Regions from separate parts of the Sporolactobacillus sp. KGMB 08714 genome, predicted to be linked through region 3. Evidence: riboswitches for the same ligand, from Rfam matches in the RefSeq annotation. Region 3 holds a riboswitch; each other region holds the start of a gene.
The links. Region 3 has a riboswitch for S-adenosylmethionine ahead of Q6A92_RS15745 (methionine ABC transporter ATP-binding protein). Riboswitches for the same ligand answer to the same signal wherever they lie in the genome.
Positions count from the first base shown of each region.

Region 1: linked by a shared signal. The riboswitch ahead of Q6A92_RS10365 (O-acetylhomoserine aminocarboxypropyltransferase/cysteine synthase family protein) and the one ahead of Q6A92_RS15745 (methionine ABC transporter ATP-binding protein) in region 3 are both predicted to bind S-adenosylmethionine.
Region 2: linked by a shared signal. The riboswitch ahead of Q6A92_RS08130 (YeiH family protein) and the one ahead of Q6A92_RS15745 (methionine ABC transporter ATP-binding protein) in region 3 are both predicted to bind S-adenosylmethionine.

Region 1 is NZ_JAUUBW010000021.1:16,511-19,789, forward strand. Features, by position in the region: gene Q6A92_RS10360 (ArnT family glycosyltransferase) at 1-1,372, shown strand, start outside; SAM riboswitch class I at 1,540-1,645, shown strand; gene Q6A92_RS10365 (O-acetylhomoserine aminocarboxypropyltransferase/cysteine synthase family protein) at 1,783-3,090, shown strand; gene Q6A92_RS10370 (NAD(P)/FAD-dependent oxidoreductase) at 3,206-3,279, opposite strand, start outside.
Region 2 is NZ_JAUUBW010000014.1:24,909-28,187, reverse strand. Features, by position in the region: gene Q6A92_RS08135 (nitrite/sulfite reductase) at 1-873, opposite strand, end outside; SAM riboswitch class I at 1,393-1,496, shown strand; gene Q6A92_RS08130 (YeiH family protein) at 1,722-3,077, shown strand; gene Q6A92_RS08125 (hypothetical protein) at 3,162-3,279, shown strand, end outside.
Region 3 is NZ_JAUUBW010000040.1:3,053-6,331, forward strand. Features, by position in the region: gene Q6A92_RS15735 (SDR family NAD(P)-dependent oxidoreductase) at 1-725, shown strand, start outside; gene Q6A92_RS15740 (iron-containing alcohol dehydrogenase family protein) at 792-1,907, shown strand; SAM riboswitch class I at 1,957-2,063, shown strand; gene Q6A92_RS15745 (methionine ABC transporter ATP-binding protein) at 2,178-3,221, shown strand; gene Q6A92_RS15750 (methionine ABC transporter permease) at 3,214-3,279, shown strand, end outside.

The DNA of each region.
Region 1 (3,279 bases), on a different contig from region 3:
CCTGGGCAGTTTTCCGTTCGCCAGTTACGATGAATCACGCCATGGGGCCAGCGCATATGAAATGCTGCAGAGCGGCAATTATCTTGTCAATACATATATGCACCACACGGACTATTGGAATCTGAAACCGCCGCTCAGCTTCTGGAGCATCATGCTCGGCTATAAAATCGCCGGTTTTAACGCTCTGGGGCTGCGGCTCGCCTCCGCTGTCTGCGCCCTTCTGACAATTGTTATGGTGGCCGCCTTCACATTGAAAAAGCACGGAAAACTTGCCTCGGCTATATCCGCGCTCGTTCTGATCACGTGCATCCAGTTCTTAACAAACCACAGTGCCCGAACCGGAGACCCGGATTCTCTTTACGTTTTTCTGTTCACGGCGGCGATTCTGGCTCTGCTGCTTTCAGGGAAAAACAACAGATGGATCTATGTTTCGGGACTGGGTTTTTCGCTTGCTTTTTTAACAAAAAGCTGGCATTCGTTTAACATCGCAGCCATTATCGGAATTTATCTGATTTTTTCAGGTAAATATAAATCGTTTTCATTTAAAAACTGGTTTCTGCTGGCATTGAGCATGTTTGCGCCGATCATGGTCTGGGCCGTCTTCCGATATCAATATGACGGCCTGGCTTTCTTCAAAGGGATGGTCACCTACGACTTGCTGACCCGATCCACGAGGACAATTGAAGGGCACATCGGGGGCTGGCTCTATTACGCCGGAATCATTTCCCATTTTTTTATTTATTGGCTTGCCGTCCTGTACGGACTGATCCTCGTTTTTCTAAGCAAACGATTTTCTTTTCAATCAATCAGAAAGCTGAAACCCGAAGAACGGGCCTACTGGATCGGAATGATCGCATGGATTATTGTGCCTTTAATCTTCTTCAGCCTGGTAAAAACAAAAATAAGATGGTATATTCTCCCGATTTATCCTGCGCTGTCCATCGTGATCGCCATTTTCTCCGCCCGGCTTTTGCAGAGCGGAAGATGGATGCTGAAAATCTTTCTGCTGGCTTCCGTACTGCTTGTTTCCGTTTCCTATGAACTGAAAATTAACAACTACCTAACCCATATCCATCCCAGCGTGCAGCTGGAGCTGATTCAGAAACTGCGCGGAGTGGACGGGATTAAAGGCGACAGTCTGTTTTACTACAACAGAAAAAAAGTATGGCCGCAGAATGCGGTTTTAGAGGGGGAGCTGATCCGCGACCTGCATGCAAACAAAGGAAATTTCAATGAATTTTTACGGACAGACAAGGCCTTGCTTTTAGTACAAAAAAAATATTACACGCCAAAATTGATGAAGGCTAATCGCTTAAAGATCATGGTATCCAATCCGTGGGGTTTCATCGTTTATAAATACAAAAGATTTTAGGTGCCTTTTGATTGCCGATATCCGCAGCCGGCCGGCGGAAGCAGGAATTTCATCAGCGATGTGTTTTCCGACCGGGCAATGTTAAATTCGATTAAATATATTAAAATACTTGTATTTAAATATTGACAAAAACAAATCAAGGCGTTAGAATTATCACAATTAAATAAATCTTATCAAGAGTGGCGGAGGGACTGGCCCTGCGAAGCCCGACAACCAGCACGTCTGAGTGTGTATGGTGTTAATTCCAGCAGATTAAATTCTGGCAGATAAGAAAAGAATCGGCTAAAAGGCTGCTTTCCTTTTTTTCTCCAGGAAAGCAGCCTTTTCACGTGCAGCTCTTTCCAATCTGTAACTCTTTCCGATCTAAGATTTTATTTAATTAAAAATTAAGGGTATAGGGAGAGATCGAAATGGCTGAAGAAGAAAGGCATTATGGTTTCGAAACATTGCAGGTTCACGCGGGGCAGGTTCCAGATCTAACGACACAGTCGCGCGCTGTGCCGATTTATCAGACAACCTCTTATGTTTTCAAAGACGCCGATCAGGCGGCGGATTTTTTTCAGCTGAAAAAGCCGGGCAACGTTTACGGCCGGATCATGAATCCGACTGAAGATGTCTTTGAAAAACGGGTCGCCGAACTGGAAGGCGGATCGGCAGCGCTGGCCACCTCTTCGGGGCTTGCAGCCATTCTATATTCCATTTTGAATGTCGCAAACGCCGGCGACAATATCGTTTCCGCCGAGGCGCTCTACGGCGGGACCTATGAATTGTTCAATGTGACACTCAGGAAACTGGGCATTGATGTCATTTTCGTTGATCAGGATGATCCGGAAAACTTCCGGAAGGCAATCAATGACCGTACTAAAGCACTTTACGGCGAGACGCTGGGCAATCCGAAAATCAACGTGTTTGATACCGAAGCCATTGCCAAAATCGCTCATGAAAACGGGATTCCGCTGATCATCGACAATACGTTCGGCACACCGTACCTGAACCGGCCGATCGATTGGGGCGCCGACGTGGTGGTCCATTCCGCGACAAAGTTCATCGGCGGTCACGGTACAACGATCGGCGGCGTACTGGTTGACGGAGGAAAATTCGACTGGGCGGCAAGCGGCAAATTCCCCGATTTTACGACACCTGACGAAAGCTATGGCGGCCTCGTCTACGCTGATCTGGCCCCTGCCTCCTTCGCAACAAAAGCGCGCGTTCAGCTGCTGCGCAACACGGGCGCAACCCTCGCTCCGCAAAGTGCCTTCTACTTCCTGCAGGGACTGGAATCCCTGTCCGTCCGCGTAGAACGCCACGTTGAGAACGCACGCAAAGTCGTCAAGTTCCTGAAAAACCATCCGAAGGTCACATGGGTCAATTATCCGGAACTCGAAGACAGCCCATATCGTGAGCTTTCGAAAAAATATTTTCCGAAGGGTCCCGGCTCCATCTTCACGTTCGGCGTCAAGGGCGGCCTGGAAGCCGGCAAAACACTGATCAATAACGTGAAACTGTTCTCCCTCCTCGCCAATGTCGGCGATGCAAAATCGCTGATTATCCACCCGGCCAGCACGACACATGCCGAACTGAATGAAGAGGCACAGGCTAAAGCGGGAATTACGCCGGATCTGATTCGTCTTTCCATCGGCATTGAAACGATTGACGACATTATTTACGATCTCGACCAGGCGCTGGCTAAAATCCCTGCAACGGTAGGCAGCAAGTAATCAAAGAGAATAAAGCCGTCTCAAAAACATGGGGGATTGTTCAGAATAAGAGAGCCCTCCGGAACCGCCAAAGTTCCGGAGGGCTTTTTTTATCAGGCAGCCGATCGCGTCTGCTTTATTTGCTGAGGCCGAACCTGCCTTTTTTCAGCATGGTTTCCAGGCCGCCGATTTTGACAAGCGACCGATTTT
Region 2 (3,279 bases), on a different contig from region 3:
CGGGCCGGTCAGCTCCAGCACCTTTTCCCGGAATTTTTCGATGCCCCAGTCCGCAACCAAGTATTTGAGCCGGGCTCTCGCACGGCTCTTCCGATAGCCGAAATCCCGGTACAGGGACGTCACGGCGGCGGCAACCGCTTTTGTCTGCTCCGGACGGATGAACAGGCCGAGCGGTTCCGCGAGATACGGTTTCGCCGCCAGACCGCCGCCCACCTTAACATGGAATCCCTTCACCCTTTCTCCATTGATGATCTTCGTCGCCGGGGTAAAAGCGAGGTCATTGATTTCGGCGTGGCCGGCATTATGAATATTGGCGTTGATTGAAATCTTGAATTTGCGCGGAAGGTTCGAAAAATCGGGATTATCCTGAAAGAAACGAAAGACTTCATCCACGATCGGACGCGTGTCGAACAATTCGTCCGGATCAATGCCGGCCAGCGGATTGCCCATGATATTTCTCGGTGCATCGCCTTCCGCTTCGCTCGTCGTCAGGCCCACCTGCTTCAGCCGCTCAAAAATTTCCGGCAGTTTCTCGAGCGGTATCCAGTGGTACTGGATCGCCTGCCGCGTTGTGATGTCGATGACATTCCGCGCATAAATTCTGCCGATGCCGGCCAGCGTCTCTGCCTGCTCGTTCGACATGATTCCGGACGGCACTTTCACCCGCATCATAAAAAGCCCTTTATCCTGCGGCTGCTGAACCGTCAATCCCGCATATTTAAAGTACATATACTGATCTTTCGGGATGGATTCAAATCCGCTTTCTGCATAGTTCGGAATGTCGGCAAAAATGGACAAGCCGTCTTTTGCCAGTTTATTAATTTCATTTTTATTAAGCCTTTCATTCTTTGCCCAGACTTTTTCATAAGCCATTTCCGCTCCATCCTCCCTTTTCTGAATCGTTGCGCTCGTTTTTTTATTTTAGAATAAAATCGTTCCCCTTTTTTCAAAAGCCGGGAAAAAGCCTGATAACGACGTCTTCGAAAGCGCCACTGAAATCCGCTGACCTGAACTTGAGTTTAAAGACCATTTTTTTGCCGGATTTCTGCGTTTAATCGGACTCGGTTTTCAATCACTCTGAATATTTTTTAATTTTGTAAAGTTCATTCTAGACTCATCTCAAAATATTGTCAATAATTCATATATGTATGATCGGATTTATGAGGGTGGCTTATCTTTTTCGGATTTCCGGATTAAGGAGCGGCTCACGAATGCCGGCCATAGAAATCTTTTCATATGATTGGAAAAACAGTCGCAGTTCGATGTTGTTGGATACCCGTTCCGCTTCGAATTTTTCGGGGCTGTTTAGCAAGCAGTAAACCGGATATTAATTTTATCATTTTGTCTTGCCTAAAACATACTAATATGGTAGGATTAACGCAACTTAATTGACTCTTATCAAGAGAGACGGAGGGAATTGGCCCGATGAAGTCCGGCAACCACTTTTTATAAAGTAAAGGTGCCAAGTCCAACAGGTTTTTCCTGAAAGATAAGGTTGACGGAGACATTCTTAATGTCGGTAGTCCCCATTCTTTCGGAATGGGGACTTTTTTGAGTAAAGGGGGTGATGCCGTGAGACAGAAAGAAATCTGCTGCACGATTTAAGCTGGTTCATTGTCTGATCGTCCGTTTCCGATAAGAGTCATTTACTTTTACTATCAAACCGGCACCGATTTCACCGTGAGAAGCAGCATGTTTTTATGAAGAGGAGGGATCACATTATGTCCGTTGATTTAACATCATCATCCGGTAATTCAGGATCGATACCAAAAACCGGCTGGCATGAGCTCATTCGAAAGGAAGATTGGTGGTCGGTCTGGATCGGCCTTTTTATCGTCTTACTGAGCATTTTATTCTGGCTATCCGGAAGTTCAATCAAGCTGCTGACCGCACAAATTCCTAAATGGAATCATTTTTCTTCTCTGGCAGGCGCGCTCTCGTCGCATGCGGGCTCAATCATTCTTTTATTCCTGACTTTTTTAATATTATTTTCATTAACAGCCTTCTTTCTGCACGAGAAAATCGGCCGGTTTGCCGCCGGCTTCACCCTGCTGTTCATCCTCAGCGTCCTGATCAATATTTTCAGTTCATGGAATTGGGCGCAGCAATACAATCTTGAAGCGCCGATCGTCGCACTTGTGCTCGGCCTGATCATCAGCAATTTGATCCCTGTGTCGGGATGGTTCTCGGCGGCGTTCAGAACCGAACTTTATGTCAAGGTCGGAATCGTCCTGCTTGGTGCGACGCTTCCCTTCACATTGATTTTCCAGGCAGGGCCTGTCGCCTTTATTCAGGCAACGATCATCGCTCTGGTCACTTTTTTCGTCATCTATTTTGTCGGGACAAAATGGCTCGGTCTGGATAAATATTTTGCCGCAACACTCGGCGTCGGGGGATCCGTGTGCGGCGTTTCCGCGGCCATCGCGGTCGGCGGAGCCATTAAGGCTAAAAAAGAACATGTGTCGATTTCCATCTCGCTTGTCGTGATCTGGGCCGTTGCGACTATTTTTCTGCTGACTCTGCTGGTTAAATGGCTGGGAATAGCTGCAGGGCCCGCAGGCGCCTGGATCGGCACATCGGAATTCGCCGATGCGGCCGGGATCACGGCTGCCAGTACATTCGGCGATCAGGCACTGACCTCGTTTACATTGATGAAAGTTATCGGCCGTGATATTTTTATCGGTATCTGGTGCTTCGTGCTTGCCTTCATTTCCGTCACTTACTGGGAACGAAAAAATTCCGGGACAAAAACCGACGCTTCGGAGATCTGGCGCCGTTTTCCGAAATTTGTGATCGGATTTTTTGCCGCTTCGGCCATTCTGACACTGATTATTGCAGGCGCCTCGCTTTCGGGGCGCAATGTGATCAATACGGATATCATCGCTCCGATTAAAGAATTCCGGACATGGGCCTTTACATTTACTTTCTTATCCATCGGCCTGACAACGCGCTTCAGAGAGCTGACCTCGTTTGGCTGGAAACCGTTTGCGGCCTTCAGTTCGGGCGCCGTTGTCAATATTGTACTCGGCTACGTCCTCTCTGTTCTGATTCTCAATTCGTATTGGTCGGCGTTATAATCTGTTCGAACGCGGACATAGATAGGCAATTTTTATCATGATCTTATTAATATTACGGCACAACCATTCGGGGAGATGTCTCCAATGAAGAAAAATCTGACATGCAAAGAAAGAGTCACCGTTATTTTCTATTATTTCCGGCGGCCGGAACCGAAAAATGTTGTCTCGCTGAATGGAAGGCGACATTTTTCCGGCGTAACCA
Region 3 (3,279 bases):
GAAATTCCGGAATCGGAAAGGGAATCGCCGATTTATTTCTTGAAGCGGGTGCTGGGGTGGCCATTGCTGATATAGCATTTGAGAGGAAATATACGAGGATATCGGAACGGCTTATTCATCTCAAACTGGATGTAACGGATAGAACAAGCGTTAGTGAAGCGGTAAGGACAGCGGCTGAATCCTTGGGACCGATCACTATTCTGGTAAACAGCGCGGGTATTTCGACAATGGACTATGCCGTTGATATCAAAGAAGAAGATTGGGACCGAGTGATGGCTGTCAATGCCAAGGGAACTTATCTTGTTTCGCAGGCAGTTGCCCATCAAATGATTGACGGTAAAATTGAAGGCAGGATCATTAACATTGCGTCGCAGGCGGGGAAAAATGGATACCGCTGTATGGGCAATTATTGTTCTTCAAAACACGCCGTTCTTGGATTTACTAAGGTCATGGCGATAGAATTGGCCGCCAAACGCATTCTGGTTAATGCGATCTGTCCCGGCATCGTTGAAACGGGCATGAAGCACCGCGAACGCATCGACGGAGCAAAATTGAGGAAAATGACACCGGAACAAATTTATGAGGAGGACTGTTCACAAGTACCGCTCGGCCGGACGGCTAACCCATCCGATGTCGCCAATGTCGCACTTTTTTTGGCCAGTCCGTTGTCTTCCTACATGACGGGCCAGGCGATCAATGTAACGGGAGGAATGACGATGAATTAATTAACTGGCCGCCGTTCTTTGATTGCGTGTTCTTAACATTTTGCACAGTAAAGGAGTTCCTTGTTTATGTCTTTTCACTTGGTTTCCAGGATTGCACCGCAACAATATATATCGGAAAAGGGTGCATACGATTATCTGGCGGGAATTCTTAAGAAACTTTCTGTCAGGCGTGTTCTTTTTCTGCACGGTATAAAATCACTACATAAAGCCGCTCCCTATCTTCCCGATCTGGCCCAGGCCGGGATTGAAACTTTTGGCATGAGCTTTGGGGGCGAATGTTCTCCGCAAGAAATCGACAGGGTGATTCAGGCCATAAAAACCCACGATGCTGATCTGATCATCGGGCTGGGCGGGGGAAAGGTTATGGATACGGCAAAAGCCTCGGCGTATAAAGCAGGCAGGCTTCCGCTCGTTCTGATGCCGACCATGGCAAGTAACTGTGCGGCGTGGTCCGCACTTAGTGTGTTTTATAAAGATAACGGCGAATCGATCGGATTTCAGACTTTTCCCAATCAGTCGGCCCTTGTTCTTGTAGAGCCCCGAGTGATTCTCGATTCTCCGATTGAGTATTTTATTGCCGGCATCGCCGATACGCTGGCTAAGTGGTATGAGTCGAACGGTTTATTGGCAAAGGTTGATCAGAATCATCTTGCTATTCTGTATGCTCGTGAATCTGCTAAACTATGCCACGATATACCGCTCGAATATGCCGTTCAGGCCGTAGATGACATGAGGCAGGGAATTTTATCCAATGCCTGGAATACCGTGATGGAAACGAATATCATGGCCAGCGGTCTGGTCGGCGGTTTTGCAGACCAATATGGAAGTGCTACAGCGGCGCATTCTGTACATGATGCACTGACTTTTTTCCCTGAGACAAAGCCTATCCTGCATGGCGTCAAAGTCGCATACGGCATCATGGTTCAGCTGGCCCTTGAGGGAAAATGGGATGAAATTCGGCGCCTTCAGCCATTTTATCAAAAATTGAATCTGCCGATGAATCTGACCGATCTGCATCTTGGCACACGCCCTGAAAGCGACATTCGCCAGCTCGCTGCACGGGCAGTGAGCCCGGACAAAACGATCCATTTATTGCCGTATGAAGTGACTGCGGAGTCCGTCTTTTCTGCGATCAATCAGCTGGAAACGTTATCCGCACACAGGAAAGAGGGCAAAGCATAAGGGTTTCGTTAAAAAATTCACAGTAAATGCCGAAAACGAAATGAATGATTTCTTATCCAGAGTGGCGGAGGGACTGGCCCTGTGAAGCCCGACAACCAGCAAGTTTACTGTATGGTGTCAATTCCATGAACACGTAATGTGTCCAAAAGATAAGAAGAAGCAGGACAAGTCTTCTTTATCTTTAGACTTGTCCTTTTTATATCATTTCATGATGTCAGAAAGGCATAAAATGCCCTGCTCCGCAGCCATGAGAAGAAGGGGATGAATACAATGTCGGAAATAATACGTACGGAGAATATGGCCAAAGTCTTTACGGACGGTAAAAAGGCACACACGGTATTAAGAGATGTCAATCTCTCGATAGAAAAAGGAGATATTTTTGGAATCATCGGGTACAGCGGGGCCGGGAAATCAACTCTTGTCAGGTGTTTCAATGGTATCGAAAAACCGACAAGGGGAAATGTATTTTTTGAGGACAGAAGCATCGTTGGGTTAAAAGCGAGTGAACTAAGAACGATTAGAAGAAAAATCGGCATGATCTTTCAGCAGTTCAATCTGATGCCGTCAAGAACTGTTTTCGATAATATAGCCCTCCCTTTGAAACACAGCGGCCTGACAAAGAAAGAGACGAGTAAGAGAATTAAAGAATTGCTGCAGCTTGTCTCATTGCCGGATAAAGAGGATTCCTATCCGGCTCAGCTGTCCGGCGGCCAAAAGCAGCGCGTCGCGATCGCCCGAGCGCTGGTTAATCAACCTAAAGTCCTTCTGTGCGACGAAGCAACCAGTGCATTAGATCCGAAAACAACAAAATCAATCCTTTATTTATTGAAGAAATTAAATGAAGAACTGGGATTGACTATCGTTGTCATTACTCATGAAATGTCGGTGGTTAGAGAAATATGCCATAAGGTCGCCGTTCTTGATAAGGGAAAGATATTGGAAGAAGGAGATGTATACACTGTCTTTTCGAACCCGCAGGAAAAGCTGACTCAGTCGTTTATTGAGACGACCTCGACTCTGGGAAACGTGAAGGAGTTAATTAAAGCGAATTCCCCCGTTGTAAAATTGCAGCCGGGACAGTTGCTGCTTAAAATCAGTTATTCTGCAGACAGTGTTTCTGAACCCTTAATTTCATATATTTCAAGGCAGTATAACGTTGATGCGGATATTATTGCCGGAGATGTCCAGATCCTGAGCGATCATCCATTGGGAGGATTGATCATCATCTTAAGCGGTCAAAAAACGGATATCGATCATGCTACTCACTATCTGGAGAAAAAGCATGTAGCGATTGAGGTGCTTAATCATGGATAAAATCGTGCAATTTCTATTGCCTAATGTATCTCAGGTGCTTGATGAATTTTATCTCTCG